DNA from 3 places in the Pseudomonas fjordensis genome. Region 3 is predicted to be linked to each of the others. Evidence: predicted binding sites of a transcription regulator. Region 3 holds the regulator's gene; each other region holds the start of a gene.

Region 1 (5,996 bases), 3.9 Mb from region 3:
AATACCCTGCTTTGGCGCGCCACCTCGGCGCCCCCACAACTCCACGCGCCCGTCGATGACCGCCATCGAATGGCGATCGTAGGCCACAACACCGAGCTTGCCGCTCGCCAGCTCACCGCTTGAAGACTGCCGGTAAAGCCCTTTCAACCCCAGGCGGTCCAATGCTTCGTGGGGCATTTCGCCGTTGTTCAAACTTTGCATCGCATGGGCGAAGCTTCTTTTGGATTGACTCGGGTTGTCGTCCAGGCCATTCCCTTCCATCTGTGCCCGCTTGGCGCTCGCTGCGAACATGAAGTTGGCATCGGTCAGCATGCCCGGATTGTCACCCTTGAACTGTGCATACCTGGCCGCTTGCTTTAATTCAACCTTGGAGAGATTAAGTTCGAAGCCGTCGCGCATCTTCACGTGATAACCGTCGGCGGTTTCTTTTACCTCCTTGAAAACGTCGGTGGGTTTCTGGCCAAACTTCATCATTGCACCCTTTATCGCCGACACCGTGACGCAATTGCCATCGGGCCCCTGGCTGAATCCGCTCCAGATGTTGTCCGGCTTTTTCCCTGGGTTACTTTGATCAGGCTTGTAGTTGAAGTGCTTGGAGCCTTCGGTAATCGGCAGATTACTCATGGGCTCACTGGGCCCGAAATTGCCGGGGCTTGGCCTGCCACCACCGCCTCCGCCACCTCCCCCACCTGGCGACGGGCCAGGAGAAGGTGGCGAAGGTTTGGGTGATGTATCGTCGGTTTCCGGAAACCATTCCCTCATCAGACGCCGCAGCATCTCCAGCCACGAGACGTCCGCCTTCGCGATCAACTCCTGCATGATCTCCTTGAATTTTTCGTCACCCAGTTCTTCGCGCTTCTCGTTCAACTGGTCACGAAGGTATTGGACGGTCTGGCTCTTGGATGTTTTCTCGGCATCCCTCAGTTGATCGAGCAGTTGCCTGACCGACTCAGCATCAGAGGACTTGCCTCCCCCGGGTTCATCCGACTGACTTTTGCGTCCGTATACACCGGCGCTGAAATCACTCGGGACAAACCAATGGCTGCCTGCTGTTGCCCCTTCCCACTGCTTGTACATCGCCATGCCTCTCTCCCGCTGGTCGATGGGCGACAGGCGCCCGTGCCCCGTGCGTGGCGCAATGGGCGCTGGGCGTTCCAGCAGCAAGGCGAGATGAAACAGGCGGTAAACTATTAACGCGCGCGCACAAAAAAGCCCCTCGATCGAGGGGCCTTTTTGTGTGCGGGTATTAGCGCGGTGGCATCAGGTCATCTGAATGATGGTCTGCATGATAGTGCTTTGGGTGGAGATGGTCTTGGCGTTCGCCTGGTAGTTGCTCTGGGCCTTGATCAGGTCAACCAGCTCGCTGGTCAGATTGACGTTGGAATTCTCCAGGGAGTTGGCCACGATCGAACCCAGGGTACCGGCTTGCGGGTTGTCATAACCCGGCTGGCCCGAGGCGAAGGTCTCTTTCCAGGTGGTCGCACCGGCTGGCTGCAGGCCCTGCTCGTTGTTGAAGCTGGCCAGGGAGATCTGGCCGATAGCCTTGCTCTGCTGGTTGCTGAAAGTGGCGAACAGGACGCCGCTGCCGTCGATCTTCAGGCCGGTGATCTGGCCGGTGGCATAGCCATCGGTGACCGGCGGGTTACGGTAGGTGGCCGAGTTGTACTGGGTAATGTTGGCCATGTTGATGGCGATACCACCCGGGTTGGCATCTGCACCGTTAGCCTTCCATACGCCGTCAGTCACCTTGCCGGGAACCCAGCCGGCAACGGTCAGGGTCTTGTCGGACACACCATTGGTGACGACGGTAGTCAGATTGCCAGCGCCGTCAAAGGTCAATGTCGACGGCACAGGTGGCGTCGAAGGGGTGCCGGTCGGTGCCGAACCATCAGGGTTACGACCGTCGATCAGGGTATAGGCATTCCACTTGTTGCCGTCGGTTTTCACCAGGTACTGCACCATCGGGTGCGCGTTACCTTGGGAGTCGTACAAGGTGGTGCTGTACTGGGTAGTGAAGGTGTCGGTCTTGGTTGGATCAAACGGCTTGGCCGCCTGGTCGATCACCGGCTCCGAGGAGTTCAGGTTGCTGGTGGAGTCGACCTTGGTGGACGCTTTGGGTGGCAGGTTCGCCAGGTTCAGTTGCAGGTCGACCAAGCCACCCTTGCTGATCTTGCCATTATCGTCCGCGGCATACCCTTGCAAGCGGGAAGTGCCGGTGTTGTTGGTGATGTAGCCGTCCTTGTCCGCACGGAAAGCGCCGCTACGGGTGTACTCCAGCGAACCGTCGCTGCCCTTCTGTACGAAGAAGCCACCGCCCTGGATCGCCATGTCGAGGATGCCACCGCTGCCGTTGACGTCGCCCTGGGTGAACTGCTGGGACACCGCCGCCAGGTTCACACCGTTGCCGATGCTGTTCTGGCCAGTGCCCAGCTTGGAAGCCGCGTAGATATCGGCGAATTCCGCACGGGATGACTTGAAGCCAGTGGTCGCGACGTTGGCGATGTTGTTGCCGGTCACGTCCAGTTGTTTGTTGGCCGCATAGAGGCCGCTAAGGCCGATATTAAAAGACATGTTTCTCTCCCTCTGCCGTATTTAGCCGGCTCTATGTACCGATAGTCTGAATTTGCGACAGCTTGACGCTGCCCATGCCACCTGCAAGGTTGAGCAGCATTTCGCCGCCGGTCTTGCTCAGGGTCACGCTGGTGACCGTGGCGGGCAGCGAAGTGGTCAAGGCCACTGCGTCGCCTTTGTCGTTCTTGGTGGTGGCGTTAAAGGTGTAGGTGCCCGCTGGGGCGACCTCGCCCTTGTCGTTCTTGCCATCCCAGATAAAGCTCTGGGTACCGGCACTCTGGGCGCCCATGTCAACGGTGCGCACCACATTGCCGTCTTTGTCGGTGATCTTGACGGAGACATTGCCCACCGCCGAGGTTACTGCCACCGAACCGGTCATGCTCTTGCTGGTATCCACCATGGCCTTGTCGGTCTGGATGATGATCGAGCGCCCCACCAGCGACGAAGCCTGCAGCGCCTGCGACGAGCTAAAGTTGCTGGAGATGTTGTTCACCGAGTCGTTCAGGGTGTTGATGCCTTCCAGGCTGCTGAACTGTGCTAGCTGCGCGACGAACGCGCCGTTGTCCTGGGGCGACAGCGGGTTCTGGTTTTTCAGTTGGGTGACGAGCAGTTGCAGGAACGCATCCTTGCCCAGCGACTGGTTGCCCGTCGCCGTCTTGGAAGCGTCGCTGACGCTGCTGTTGTTCGTCGCGGTCTTGACCTTGGAATTGAAAAGGTCCTGAACCGCCGTGTTGTTTGACGTATCAACGATGGCCATTATTTGGCGCCCCTTATCACTGACCCAGGGTCAGAACCTTCTGCATCATGGTTTTGGCGGTGTTCATCATTTCCGCGTTGGTCTGGAACGAGCGACTGGCGGAGATCATGTCAGCCATTTCCTCGACCACGTTGACGTTGGGGTAGTAGACGTAGCCCTTTTCGTTCGCGGCCGGGTGGTTGGGCTCGTAACGGGCCTCCAGGTTGCTCTGGTCTTCGACCACGCCCAACACCTGCACACCGGAGCCGGCGGCGTCCTGGTTCTGGAACAACGAATCGCTGCCGCTTGCCTGCCCCCCTTGGAACATGGTGGCGAACACCGGGTGGCGGGCGCGATAGGTCTGGTCAATGCTCGAGGAGACGGTTTCGGCGTTGGCGATGTTACTGGCGACGGTGTTCAAACGCGTGGTCTGCGCGCTCATGCCACTGCCGGCAATATTGAAAACACTGGACAGGGACATGGCTTACTCTCCACGCAGGGCTGACATCAGCCCTTTGAATTTGCTGTTGAGCAGGGTGAAGCTGGCCTGGAAGTTCACCGAGTTTTCGGCGTAGTTCGATTGCTCCAGCTGGGCGTCGACGGTGTTCTGGTCGATCGACGGCTGCATCGGTGTGCGATACAGCAGCGACTCGTCACCCTTGCTCAGGCCTTGCGCTTCAATATGACGGCTGTTGGTCATATTCAAGGCGAAGGTGCCGTTCTTGGTCTTGTCCTGTTGTGCGGCGAGCACAGCGGAGAAGTCCAAGTCCCGAGCCTTGTAGTTCGGGGTGTCGGCATTGGCAATGTTGTTGGCCAGGACTTCGGCACGCTGGGCGCGGAAGCCCAGGGCTTGTTCGTGGATACCGAGCGCTTTATCGAAGCTGATGCTCATGGCGGAAACCTTTAGGCTGACCTGCTGTTCGTTAGCAGGGTTATAGCAAGGTGCATGCCAATCTTGCGGGAGCCCGTATATCAAGGGTTTCGAGGGGAGTTGCCGGCGACTCTGCCAGAAAAGCGGCAAGCGATTTCCGCGTAGTGCCATTAAAGCGGCAATCGGCAGTTGCCGCTTTCAGTAGGGCTGGCGCATAACAAATGTGGGAGCGGGCTTGCTCGCGAATGCGGTGGGTCAGCCAATTTATCTCTGGCTGACAGAACGCATTCGCGAGCAAGCCCGCTCCCACATTTTTGATCGCGTGCGGCTTACTTGGCCTGGTAGATGATCCCAGGGCTGCATTGCACCATCTGGAAGTGATCCGGCAGCCCATTGAGCGCCTCGGAAGCACCGAGGAACAGATACCCTCCGCGCTTGAGGGTGCCGTGGATGCGCAACAGGATGTCTTTCTTCACTTCAGCCGAGAAATAGATCAGCACGTTGCGGCAGAACACCATGTCGAACTTGCCCAGGCTGGCGTAGCTGTCGAGCAGGTTGAACGAGCGAAATTCGACGCGGTTCTTGATCGGCGCCTTGATCGCCCAACGCCCTGCCCCTTTGGGATCGAAGTAGCGTTGCAGCCGTTCCTGGGACAACCCTCGGCCCAGCGCCAGGCTGTCGTACTCACCGGTCTTGCAGTTGGTGAGCATGGTGCCGGACAAGTCCGTGGCCACAATTTGCGCGCCGGCTTTCAACTGGCCCATGTTGGTCCGCTCGAACTCGTCGATGGACATCGAGATCGAGTACGGCTCCTGCCCCGAAGAACAGGCCGCCGACCAGATACGCAGGCGCTGGCCCGGGCTGGCCTTGATGGCTTCCGGCAACACTTTGTTCTTGAGCACTTCAAAGGGATAGGTATCGCGAAACCATAAGGTTTCGTTGGTGGTCATGGCATCGACCACCATTTCCTTGAGCCCACTGCGCGGCTGACCCTGGATCCGCTGGACCAACTCACCCAGGGATTTGATGCCCTGCTGTTCCATCAGCTTGTTGAGGCGGCTGGATACCAGGTACTGCTTGTTTTCACCGAGCAATATGCCACAGGCTTTTTCCAGGAAGACCCGGAACTGTTCGAAATCCAAATTACCCGTAGACAATGATGCCGCCTCTTAAATCGTGTGACCGCCAGGGGACATCCCCTAGCCGTGATCTGCTGCCTTGATCCGGTCGACTACCCGGGATGCGAGGTCATCAGGACGGAATTTGGCAAGAAAGTCATCCGCACCGACCTTCTTGACCATTGCCTGATTGAATACCCCCGACAACGAAGTATGCAGGATGATATGCAATTTTTGCATGCGTGGATCGTTACGTATCTCGGCCGTGAGCGTGTAGCCATCCATTTCCGGCATCTCGATGTCAGAGATCATCATCAAGAATTCTTCTTCAGGCTTCTTGCCTTCGTCCGCCAGCTTGCGCAGGTAATCCAGGGCTTGGCGCCCGTCATTGAGGGCTACCACCTCCACCCCGACGGTTTGCAGGCAACGTGTGACCTGCTTGCGCGCCACGGAAGAGTCGTCCACGGTCAACACGCGCAGCGAAACCGCCTTGTGTGCCGTTTCGGCATCCACCACACCGACGGAAATAGTTTCCGAGGTGGGGGCCACTTCGGCGAGGATCTTCTCCACGTCGATGATTTCCACCAACTGGTTATCGACCCGCGTCACCGCCGTCAGGTAGTGATCGCGCCCGGTGCCCTTGGGCGGCGGATGGATCTCTTCCCAGTTCATATTGACGATGCGCTCCACCGAGCGCACC
Region 2 (5,996 bases), 3.9 Mb from region 3:
TTATCCTGTGGGTCAGTTTGCCGGGGCGGGTCAATACCCAGGAACTGCATGTGCGTGCCCTGCAACAAGGCATCAGCATTGCGCCAGGGCTGATCTTCAGTAATACCGAACAGTTCAACCACTGTATTCGCCTCAATTGCGGCACGCCGTGGAACCGCGAGGCAGAGCGGGCGTTGATGACCCTGGGAATGCTTGCCAGCCAGCTATGCCAAGAGGCCGCAGCGGGTTTTTGAGGTATGCAAAGGGGACAAGACTGATCTGTGCCCTTGTCATGCCGCGCACAACAAGCGAGCATATGGCCTTCTGCCGTTAATGCTGTTGGCGATATGACTTCTATTTTTCGCGTTACGTTGATGCTTGGTCTGCTGAGCCTGTGCAATGCCGGCAGCGTGCTGGCTGCAGCGCCGGTGGCTGATGGCAAGCCTGCTATGAGTGCCGAGCAGAAGACCTCAGCCAAGCAGCCAGCGCCTGCGAAAAAAGCCCCCGCGGCACAAAAGAAAGCCGCCTCGACCAAAAAGCGTGCACCCGTGGCGAGCAAGTCCAAGTCGGCCCGTGAAGTCGCCCAGACCAAACTGTCACCGGCACAGTTGGATCTGTCCCTGCCTTCGGACATGGTCAGGCACTTGCAGCCTATCGGCACCATGCCCAAGCCCAAGAGCGTGCCCTTGTTGCCGCCAATGTTTGGCGAAAAACCCACCGACAACAGCGCGTTCCAGATCAACGGCCGCTTGCTCAGCAATGAGATGAAGCTGCAACTGCGTAACGAAGAGCGCCGTGATGTTGAAGGCGCTGCGCTGGATTTCGAATTCAAGCAATAAACTTTCTGAGCTCAGGTGACCCGAGTCGCCGACCATCTGTCGCAGACTGGTCGGTCACTTTTGTTTTGTGCGAAAAACCCCTGTTGGGCCATTTTAAAACGGCTGTTTAAGGGCGTACTCTAGCCCGGCCATCCCTATTGAGTCGTCGAGGACCTGCTGGTCATGAAATGCCGTGAAGGCTGTGGCGCATGCTGCATTGCCCCCTCCATCAGTTCACCATTGCCGGGAATGCCCCTGGGCAAACCCGCTGGCGTTCGCTGCGTGCACCTGTCGGCGGAACAACTGTGCCAGTTGTTCGGTCAACCGCAGCGGCCCGCCGTGTGCAGTGATTTCAAGGCGGATATCGACGTCTGTGGCAACGACCAGGCCGATGCCATCCGGCTGATCGGCTGGTGGGAACAGATGACGGCGGCTTGATGGGCTTTACTATCGGAACTTCAACAATAAGGAATACAATGATGGGTTCGCTGAAACGAGTGGCTGTGCTGTGCGGTTTTACGCTGTTGTTTGCGGCCACTGCCCAGGCTGAAGATTGGCAAGTCGCCAAGGACGAAGACGGTATCAAGGTGTCCCTGAGCGAGATTGCCGGTTCCAAGTACAAGGCGTATCGCGGTGTGACTCTGATCAAGGCGCCTTTGGCCAAGGTCCAGGCGCTGCAGGAAGATGTGGCCGGTGCTTGCGCATGGATCCACGAATGCAAATCCCAGAAACTCGTCGACAAGAAAGGCGACGAGGCCTGGACCTACACCCAGTTCAAGGCGCCGTTCCCCGTGACGGACCGCGACTCGTACATCCACGTCACCACCACCAAAGCCGCAGACGGCACCGTCACGCGCAAACTGGAAGGTGTGCCGACCTACAAGCCCGAAGCAAAAGGCTACGTGCGGGTCGCCCAGGTGGAGGGTTTCTGGAAACTGGTGCCAAAGGGCGATAACCAGACCGAAGTCACCTACCAGGTACACACCGAGCCAGGCGGCAGCGTACCTTCGTGGTTGGCCAACAAGTTCGTGGTGGACGCGCCGTTCAACACCTTGAAAGCCTTGAAAGAACACGCTGAAAAATAAGTGCAGTTGATCCGGTGCCTCCGGGCTTGAGCGGAACGTTTTGCGCGCCGCCAAGGTCCAGATACTTGTAAGCCCACCTATGGGTTTTATCGAGGAGGCACCGATGCAAACGTGGCAAATTACCTTCGTTGATGATCACGGTGAAAAGTCCGTGCAGCAGTTCACCTGCGAACAAAAGCCCAGCCTCGAAGACGCTGCGCATATGATTCGTGCGAAGCTGGTGCCGATTGCTGCCGAACTCGATCTCAATGACCTGGAAGGCCGTAAACCCGAGCCGACGGTCAAGATTCTCAAAGATCAGAACAGTATCCAGATTCTCGATATTTCTCCCTCCGTCTAAACATTTTTCACACGCCACACGAGCACCTCTGGTGGAGGTGATAGCTTCGCGCTACTCTGCAATCGAGATCAGCGAATGAATCGCTAAGGTCTGGTCTTGTCAGCTACATGCTTGTTTTCCTGCGGCGTTGTTATGCCGTGGTGCCCGCGCCAGCAGGGCGCGGGGCTTCAGGAAGCACGGAAAGTCTATCCATCGGTTTGAGGAGGACGTTTCATGAGCACAGCCTATCAAGAAGACATCAGCACCAACGTACTGCGCCGCATGAAAGAAGGCGGCTTTGATTTCTCGCGTTTTCACCCCATCGAGTTCTACGCCATTTTCCCGGATGAGGAACGGGCGCGCAGGGCTGCGGGTCGATTTCGTGGGGAGTCCCTCAATGCCCAGGTCAGCGCGCGCGACGATGGCGCCTGGTACCTGGAACTGAGCAAAATCATGTTCGCAACCTACGACGGCATAGGAGATTTCGAGCAAGACTTTGAGGCAGTGGTGGAGCCCCTGGGTGGGATTATCGAGGGATGGGGCGTCAAGCAGGAGGTGCGTGGGTTACCCATGTAGTTGGTATTTATGAGCAGCACAGCGTATCGGCTGACCTTTGGGTCGGCCGATTTTGTTTGGGCGGTCATCGCAAAGGGAACTGCCGTTTTACGCGCAAAAAAAAGCCACCCGGATAGGGTGGCGGAAAGGGAAGACTGAAGAGGCATCAGTACACGAATTAACACGTTACTGAATGTGCAAAGGGTTTGGCTGTAGGACGTGTCCTGTTCAACCGATGTGGGCGATTATCCGTATGTGCAGGCGGGCAGTGAAATCAACTCTGACTATGCTGTTGATAGCCAAAGACCGCATTGCAATGAAGCGCACGGTCTGCCCCAGGCAACTGCGCGCACCAGGACGGTGCGCTGCTTGCGCTGGGATTATTTAACTGATTGATTATTAAGTGTTTATGCCGCTGGCACGGGCCTTGCGAAGGTTCTTGCGTCCGGGTGACAAGGAGTACGGCATGATCCGCACTTATTACGATGAAATGTACGATGGGGCAGGGCAGGTTCGCCCCCATTACCGCGAGTTTGCCCGTTGGCTGGCCGATACCCCTGCCGAACTGCTGGCTCAGCGTCGGCGTGAAGCCGATTTGCTGTTCCACCGCGCCGGCATCACCTTCACCCTCTACGGGGACGAACAAGGCACCGAGCGCCTGATCCCCTTCGACACCATCCCCCGCAGCATTCCGGCGAGTGAATGGCGGATTGTCGAGCGCGGTTGCATCCAGCGGGTCAAGGCGCTGAACCTGTTCCTCGCCGACCTGTACCACGACCAACGCATCATCAAGGCCGGCATCATTCCTGCCGAACAGGTACTGGCCAACGAACAATACCAACTGGCAATGCAGGGCCTGGATTTGCACCGCGATATCTATTCGCACATCTCCGGGGTCGACCTCGTACGCGATGGCGACGGCACGTACTACGTGCTCGAAGACAACCTGCGCACGCCCAGCGGTGTCAGCTACATGCTCGAAGACCGCAAGATGATGATGCGGCTGTTCCCCGAACTGTTCGCGGCCCAGCGCATCGCACCCATCGACCATTACCCCAACCTGCTGCTCGACACCCTCAAAAGCGCCAGCCCCCTGGATAACCCCAGTGTGGTGGTATTGACGCCCGGGCGTTTCAACAGCGCGTTCTTCGAACATGCCTTCCTGGCCCGAGAGATGGGCGTGGAGTTGGTCGAAGGCGCAGATTTGTTTGTGCGCGATGACCGTGTATTCATGCGCACCACCGACGGGCCCAAGGCTGTCGATGTGATCTACCGTCGCCTCGATGATGCGTTCCTTGACCCGCTGGCTTTCAACCCGGACTCCATGCTCGGTGTACCCGGCCTGCTCGCTGCTTACCGTTGCGGCAATGTGGTGCTGGCCAATGCCATTGGCACCGGAGTCGCGGACGATAAATCGGTTTACCCGTTCGTTACCGAGATGATCCGTTTCTACCTCGACGAAGAACCGATCCTGCAGAACGTTCCGACCTTCCAATGCCGTAAGCCTGACGAGTTGTCCCACGTACTGGCCAACCTGCCCGACCTGGTGGTCAAGGAAACCCAAGGCTCCGGTGGTTACGGCATGTTGGTCGGCCCGGCGTCTACAACCGCAGAAATCGAAGCGTTCCGGGCGCGTATCAAGGCCAAGCCACACGCTTATATCGCGCAGCCGACCCTGTGTTTATCCACGTGCCCGACCTTTGTCGAAAACGGCATCGCCCCGCGCCACATCGACCTGCGCCCCTTCGTGTTGTCCGGCAAGGAGACTCGCGTGGTACCGGGTGGCCTGACCCGCGTGGCGCTGCGCGAAGGCTCGCTGGTGGTCAACTCGTCCCAGGGCGGCGGAACCAAAGACACCTGGGTGGTCGAGGACTGATGCCATGTTGAGTAGAACTGCCTCGGATTTGTACTGGATGTCGCGCTACCTGGAACGCGCCGAAAACCTCGCGCGCATGCTCGATGTCAGCTATTCCCTGTCGCTGATGCCCCAGGACGGGCGCGGCGATGGCCTACATGAACTGGCCATGCCGTTATTGATCACCGGCACGCTGGAGGATTACCACGCCCTTCATGGCGAACTGCATGCCGAGCGCCTGCTGCATTTTTTTGCGCTGGACGCGGCCAACCCGGCCAGCATCTACAGCTGCCTCGGTGCCGCGAGAGCCAGCGCCCATGCGGTGCGTGGGCGCATCACCGCCGACATGTGGGAAAACATCAACGCCACCTGGCTGGACATTCGCGATATCGCCCAGCAGGGGCTGAGCCACTACGGCATGAGCCGGTTTTGTGAGTGGGTCAAGGAGCGTTCACACCTGTTCCGCGGGGCCACTTACGGCACCATCATGCGCAACGATGCCTTCCGCTTTATTCGCTTGGGCACCTTCATTGAGCGCGCCGATAACACCCTGCGCCTGCTGGATGCCCGCTACGAAATGGCCGGCGAACAGGCTGAGGCGGTCAGCGATGGCACGGCTCACGCGTATTACCAATGGAGTGCGTTGCTGCGCGCCCTGTCGTCATTCGAGGCGTACACCGAGATTTATCGCGATGCACCGGGGGCTCGGCAAGTGGCCGAGCTGCTGCTGTTACGCGCCGATGTGCCGCGTTCGCTGCGCGCTTGCAGCGAAGAGATCGACCAGATCCTCGCCAGCCTGCCCGGCATCAACGGCCGCCCGGCCCAGCGCCTGGCCGCCGAGATGGATGCGCGCCTGCGCTTTACCGCCATCGACGAAATCCTCGAGGAAGGCCTGCATGCCTGGCTGACCGACTTTATCCCCTTGGTCCGCCAGTTGGGCGACGCCATCTACAGTTCCTACCTGGAGGCGGCATGAGACTCTCCATCAGCCACGACACCACCTACCACTACGAAGACCAGGTGCGCGCCAGCATCCAGTACCTGCGCCTGACACCCCATGACAGCGAGCGCCAGCACGTGCTGAGCTGGCAACTCGACCTGCCACGCCCGGTGCGGGCCCAGGTGGACCCTTTCGGTAATATCTTGCATGTGCTCACCCTGGACGAGCCCCATGACGCCATCATCATTGGCGCCCGGGGCGTGGTGGAGATCGATGAGTTGCGCGAGGCCGAACACGAAAGCCAGTCTGCCTTCCCGTTCCTGCGCGCCACGCGCCTCACCGAGCCCGACGACGCCCTGCGCGGCTTTGCCGAACAACACTGCCATCAGCGTCGCGACCGCACGGCGCTTATCGACCTGATGCTGGCGCTTAACCACACCATGGC
Region 3 (5,996 bases):
AGGACAGCCCGCTGATGAGCGGCAATACACCCATCCTTGGTCTGGACGTCTGGGAACACGCTTACTACCTGCAATATCAAAACCGACGACCCGAGTACATCAATGCATTTTATAGCGTCATCAACTGGCCGGAAGTTGCCGCGCGCTATCAGGCGGCCTTGGCCTGACACTCACTCCATAACAAGATCTAAGGCCGACTATGGGCACTCAAACACTGGCGATCGGTAGCGTGCGGATGTTTCGTTATGCGTTTGGCACGCTGCTGCTATTGGCAGGTACTGCGTTATTGGTGGCCCATGGGCTGGCCTGGTTGAACCTGGAACCGCGCATCTTGCGTGCTTTGCAGGGCGGGGCGATCTGCGCGCTCGGCACCGCGCTGGGGGCGGTGCCGGTGTTGGTGATTCGGCGCATGCCGATGGCGCTGAGCGATACCCTGCTGGGCTTTGGGGCTGGTGTGATGCTGGCGGCGACCGCGTTTTCCCTGGTCGTGCCGGGTATCGCTGCTGCTGAAAGCCTGGGGCTGTCGCCCTGGGGCGCCGGTGGCCTGATCAGCTTCGGCATCATGCTCGGAGCGTTCGGCCTTTACCTGGTGGACCGCAAGGTCTCTGGCGCCAGCCCGGAAATGCTGGTGGGTACACCGGATAAACCGGTTATCCCGCCGCGTATTTGGTTATTCGTGTTTGCCATCATTGCGCACAACATCCCGGAAGGCATGGCCGTGGGTGTCTCTGCGGGCGGAGGCATGGCGGATGCCGACAGCCTCGCCATGGGCATTGCATTGCAGGATGTCCCCGAAGGGCTGGTGATTGCGCTGGTATTGGCTGGAGCGGGAATGTCGAGGGCCAAGGCCTTCCTGATTGGCGCTGCATCAGGCTTGGTTGAACCGGTATTTGCGGTGCTCTGCGCATGGCTGGTGAGCCTTGCCGAAGTGTTGTTGCCGTTGGGTCTGGCGCTGGCCGCTGGGGCCATGTTGCTGGTGGTGACTCATGAAGTCATCCCCGAGTCGCGCCGCAATGGTCATGAAAAGCTCGCCAGCCTTGGGCTGTGCCTCGGGTTTTGCCTGATGATGGTGATGGATACGGCGTTGGGCTGAGGATGGCTTTATCTATGTAGGAGCGAGCTTGCTCGCGAAAAACCTGAGAGCACTGCGTTAAACCAGGATGCCCGCGTATCGTTGACGTTTTTCGCGAGCAAGCTCGCTCCTACAGTAGGGGTTATTCGCCTTCGTCGAAGTAGTTGTTAATCAACTCGACCAGTGCGGCCATTGCTTCGTCTTCTTGCTCGCCTTCGGTGCTCAGGTGGATCTTGGTGCCTTTGCCGGCCGCCAACATCATCATCGCCATGATGCTTTTGCCATCGACCATGGACTCTGGCGTGCGCCCTGCACGGATCTGGCAGGGGAACTGCCCAGCTACGCCGACGAACTTAGCCGACGCCCGGGCGTGCAGGCCCAGCTTGTTGATGATTTCAATTTCCCGAGCCGGCATCGCAGTGGTGTTCCTTTCAGCTTAGGTCGCGGTGGCGAACCTGGACGTTCTTGAGGGTTTGTTGCAGCACCTGGCCCAGTCGTTCAGTCAAATAGACCGAGCGGTGGTGGCCACCGGTGCAGCCAATGGCAATGGTGACATAGGCCCGATTGCTGGCGGCAAAGCGCGGCAACCATTTGAGCAGGTAGCTGGAGATGTCCTGGAACATCTCTTCTACGTCCGGTTGCGCGGCCAGGTAGTCGACCACAGGCTGGTCCAACCCCGACTGATCGCGCAGTTCCGGCTTCCAGTAAGGGTTGGGCAGGCAGCGCACGTCGAACACCAGGTCGGCGTCTACCGGCATGCCGCGCTTGAAGCCAAAAGACTCGACCAGGAACGCCGTCCCCGGCTCAGGCTGGTTCAGCAGGCGCAGCTTGATCGCATCGCGCAACTGATACAGGTTCAGGTTGGTGGTGTTGATCTTCAGGTCGGCCAGGTCAATGATCGGCCCCAGCAGTTTGGTCTCGTCCTCGATGGCTTCGGCCAGAGAGCGGTTGGCACTGCTGAGGGGGTGACGTCGACGGGTTTCGGAGAACCGCTTGAGCAGGGTTTCTTCGTCTGCATCCAGGTACAGCACGTCGCAATGAATGTGCTTGGCGCGCACTTCTTCCAGCAGTTCCGGGAACCGCGAAAGGTGGCTGGGCAGGTTGCGCGCATCAATCGAGACAGCCACCAGTGGCTGTGCCAATTCGGTATGGATCAATGCACGTTCCGCCAGCTCTGGCAGCAGGCCGGCCGGCAGGTTGTCGATGCAATAGAAGCCGTTGTCCTCAAGCACATTGAGGGCGGTGCTCTTACCGGAGCCGGAGCGACCGCTGACGATGATCAAACGCATGATTACTGCCCGTTTTGTTCATCCAGGACAACTTGGTACAACGCTTCATTGCTGGAGGCGCTGCGCAGTTTGTCGCGTACATCCTTGCGGTCCAGCATGCTGGCGATCTGCCGGAGCAGTTCCAGGTGCGCATCGGTGGCGGCTTGCGGGACCAGCAGAACGAACAGCAGGTCAACCGGGGCACCGTCGATGGCGTCGAAGTCGATGGGTTTTTCCAGGTGCAGCAGCGCGCTGACCGGGGTATCGCAGCCTTCGAGGCGGCAGTGAGGAATGGCGATGCCGTTGCCAAAACCGGTCGAGCCGAGTTTTTCACGAGCAATCAGAGCTTCGAAAACATCTTGCATCTCCAGCTCAGGCACTTGGCTGCTGATCAGGTTGGCAATTTGTTCAAGGGCGCGCTTTTTACTGCCGCCCGGCACGTTCACGAGGGAACGGCCGGGGGTCAGGATGGTTTCAAGTCGGATCATGGGGGGAGAGTTAACGACCTGTACCTTGCATCAGGTGCAGATTCTTTTCCTTATGCTTTATGAGTTGGCGGTCGAGCTTGTCGTAGAGCGAGTCGATTGCCGCGTACATGTCTTCATGTTCCGCATTGGCGACGAGCTTGGCATTCGGTACGTGCAGGGTGGCCTCGATTTTCTGCTTGAGCTTATCGACCTCCATGATGACCTGCACGTTGGTGATCTTGTCAAAATGCCCCGCAAGCTTGTTCAGTTTGCTCTCGGTGTATTCACGCAGGGGCTTGGTGACTTCCAGCTGGTGTCCACTGATGTTGACTTGCATACAGCTTCTCCTTCGTTGCCAGTGCATAAAGCGGTGGGCAGGAATACCCACCACTGGAACGCTGTGGCCCGCCCGTCACATCAAACGCTTACGCTCGCTGGAAGGCGCGATCCCTAGGGACTCGCGGTACTTGGCGACGGTTCGACGGGCGACCTGAATGCCTTGTGCCTCCAGTAAACCAGCGATCTTGCTGTCACTCAACGGCTTTTTCTGATTTTCCGCGGCAACCAGTTTTTTGATGATCGCGCGGATCGCCGTGGACGAGCATTCGCCGCCCTCGGAAGTGCTGACGTGGCTGGAGAAAAAGTATTTCAGCTCATAAATACCCCGTGGGGTATGCATGAATTTCTGCGTGGTGACCCGCGAAATCGTCGATTCATGCATGCCAACGGCTTCGGCGATGTCGTGCAGCACTAGAGGCTTCATGGCCTCGTCGCCGTATTCCAGGAAACCGCGCTGGTGTTCGACGATTTGCGTCGCGACTTTCATCAGGGTTTCGTTGCGGCTTTGCAGGCTCTTGATGAACCACCGCGCTTCCTGCAACTGGTTGCGCATGAAGGTGTTGTCGGCGCTGGTGTCAGCGCGGCGCACAAAACCTGCGTATTGCGGGTTGACCCGCAGGCGCGGTACCGACTCCTGGTTCAGCTCCACCAGCCAGCGCTCGTTGTCCTTGCGCACGATGACGTCGGGGACCACGTATTCGGCTTCGCTGGATTCGATCTGCGAGCCCGGACGCGGGTTGAGGCTTTGCACCAGCTCGATGACCTGGCGCAAGTCATCTTCCTTGAGCTTCATGCGGCGCATCAGTTGGCTGTAGTCACGACTGCCCAACAGGTCGATGTAATCACTGACCAGGCGTTGCGCTTCGGTGAGCCATGGCGTCTTGGCGGGCAGTTGGCGCAGTTGCAGCAACAGGCACTCGCTGAGTGTACGGGCACCGATGCCGGCGGGTTCGAATTGCTGGATGCGGTGCAGGACGGCTTCGATTTCGTCCAGTTCGATGTCCAGTTCCGGGTCGAAGGCCTCGAGGATCTCGTCGAGGGTTTCGTCCAGGTAGCCTTGGTTGTTGATGCAATCGATCAGGGTGACCGCGATCAGACGATCGGTATCGGACATCGGCGCCAGGTTCAGTTGCCACAACAAGTGGCTCTGCAGGCTCTCACCCACCGACGTGCGGGTGGTGAAGTCCCACTCGTCATCATCGTTGCTCGGCAGGCTGCTGGCGCTGGTCTGGTAGACGTCTTCCCACGCGGTGTCCACGGGAAGCTCGTTGGGAATGCGTTCGTTCCAGTCGCCTTCCTCCAGGTTATCCACCGTCGGGGCGGTTTCCTGATAGGAGGGTTCCTGCACGTCGGGATTGGGTTTTTGCTCGATGTTGTCGGCCAGCGGATCTGCGTTGTCGAAGTCGTCGCCTTCTTCCTGGCGTTCGAGCATCGGATTGGACTCCAGGGCCTCCTGGATTTCCTGTTGCAGGTCCAGGGTCGACAATTGGAGCAGGCGGATGGCCTGTTGCAGCTGCGGTGTCATCGTCAGCTGCTGGCCCATTCTCAGGACTAGCGATGGTTTCATGGCAGGGGCTTAACACCTTATTCGCCGGCGCAATGCGCCATCCACGACAGGGCGCGTGAGCGCCAAACATAAGCAAATTATATGCCTGATCTCGGGGCCTTTGCCTAGAGCGCGGTAACAATAAAAAAACCGAGGTTTCCATTGACTCCCGCGCGCTCCAGGGAAAAGCGCGATACCCCTGTGTTTACAGGCGGAACTCGTGACCCAGGTACACTTCCTTCACCAGCTCGTTAGCCAGGATCGTCTCGGCATCGCCTTCGGCAATCAGTTGGCCATCGTTGACGATATAAGCGGTCTCGCAGATATCGAGGGTCTCGCGCACGTTGTGGTCCGTGATCAGCACCCCAATGCCCTTGGCCTTGAGGTGATGGATGATCTGCTTGATATCACCCACCGAAATCGGGTCGACACCGGCAAAGGGTTCATCCAGCAGGATGAATTTCGGCGCGGTCGCCAGGGCGCGGGCGATTTCCACGCGACGACGTTCACCACCGGACAAGCTCATGCCGAGGTTGTCGCGAATATGGTTGATGTGGAATTCCTGCAGCAGGCTTTCCAGCTCTTGGCGGCGGCCATCGCGATCGAGTTCCTTGCGGGTCTCGAGGATCGCCATGATGTTGTCGGCCACCGACAGTTTGCGGAAGATCGACGCCTCCTGGGGGAGATAGCCGATACCTGCCCGTGCGCGACCGTGCATGGGTTGGTGGCTGACGTCCAGGTCGTCGATCAATACGCGACCCTGGTCTGCCTGGACCAGCCCGACGATCATATAGAAGCAGGTGGTTTTGCCGGCACCGTTAGGGCCGAGCAAACCGACGATCTGGCCGCTGTCGATCGACAGGCTGACATCGCGTACCACGTGGCGGCTTTTATAGGCCTTGGCCAGGTGCTGGGCTTTCAGGGTTGCCATTACTCGGCCTTCTTCTTCGGCTGGATAACCATGTCGATGCGCGGGCGCGGTGCGGTGACCTTGTTGCCGTTGGCGCGACCGGCGTTGGCGATCTGCTTGACGGTGTCATAGGTGATTTTTTCACCTTCGGTCGAGTTGCCGTCGGGGCTAAGTACCTTGGCCTGGTCGATCAGCACGATACGATTCTGCTGGGCGTGATACTGGATGGTCTTACCGTAGCCCTTCATCGGGCCGGTGTCGGTGGCGGACTGCTTCTGCTCGAAATAAGCCAGGTTGCCCACCGACGTCACCACATCGATATCGCCGGTCTTGGTACGCGTCAGGGTCACCGTGTTGCCGGTAATCTTCATCGAGCCCTGGGTGATGATCACGC

What was found. The regulator sigma-54, encoded in region 3, starts transcription at its own class of promoters, with help from an activator protein. The targets are predictions, from matches to a motif close to ANTGGCATNNANNTTGCTNT.
Region 1: the regulator sigma-54 is predicted to act here: its motif matches at 4,242-4,261, upstream of flgB (flagellar basal body rod protein FlgB).
Region 2: the regulator sigma-54 is predicted to act here: its motif matches at 3,171-3,190, upstream of ACWHXD_RS22755 (circularly permuted type 2 ATP-grasp protein).

What each region holds. Positions count from the first base shown of each region.
Region 1 is NZ_OZ336860.1:5,066,910-5,072,905, forward strand. Features, by position in the region: gene ACWHXD_RS23070 (hypothetical protein) at 1-1,083, opposite strand, end outside; gene flgE (flagellar hook protein FlgE) at 1,261-2,571, opposite strand; gene flgD (flagellar hook assembly protein FlgD) at 2,603-3,328, opposite strand; gene flgC (flagellar basal body rod protein FlgC) at 3,345-3,788, opposite strand; gene flgB (flagellar basal body rod protein FlgB) at 3,792-4,199, opposite strand; gene cheR (protein-glutamate O-methyltransferase CheR) at 4,508-5,335, opposite strand; gene ACWHXD_RS23100 (chemotaxis protein CheV) at 5,378-5,996, opposite strand, start outside.
Region 2 is NZ_OZ336860.1:4,997,472-5,003,467, reverse strand. Features, by position in the region: gene ACWHXD_RS22785 (aminotransferase-like domain-containing protein) at 1-233, shown strand, start outside; gene ACWHXD_RS22780 (translation initiation factor 2) at 327-818, shown strand; gene ACWHXD_RS22775 (YkgJ family cysteine cluster protein) at 981-1,235, shown strand; gene ACWHXD_RS22770 (START domain-containing protein) at 1,277-1,882, shown strand; gene ACWHXD_RS22765 (hypothetical protein) at 1,986-2,222, shown strand; gene ACWHXD_RS22760 (ribonuclease E inhibitor RraB) at 2,436-2,777, shown strand; gene ACWHXD_RS22755 (circularly permuted type 2 ATP-grasp protein) at 3,223-4,632, shown strand; gene ACWHXD_RS22750 (alpha-E domain-containing protein) at 4,637-5,587, shown strand; gene ACWHXD_RS22745 (transglutaminase family protein) at 5,584-5,996, shown strand, end outside.
Region 3 is NZ_OZ336860.1:1,117,753-1,123,748, forward strand. Features, by position in the region: gene ACWHXD_RS04990 (superoxide dismutase) at 1-167, shown strand, start outside; gene ACWHXD_RS04995 (ZIP family metal transporter) at 200-1,093, shown strand; gene ACWHXD_RS05000 (HPr family phosphocarrier protein) at 1,215-1,487, opposite strand; gene rapZ (RNase adapter RapZ) at 1,504-2,361, opposite strand; gene ptsN (PTS IIA-like nitrogen regulatory protein PtsN) at 2,364-2,828, opposite strand; gene hpf (ribosome hibernation-promoting factor, HPF/YfiA family) at 2,839-3,144, opposite strand; gene ACWHXD_RS05020 (RNA polymerase factor sigma-54) at 3,220-4,713, opposite strand; gene lptB (LPS export ABC transporter ATP-binding protein) at 4,898-5,623, opposite strand; gene lptA (lipopolysaccharide transport periplasmic protein LptA) at 5,623-5,996, opposite strand, start outside.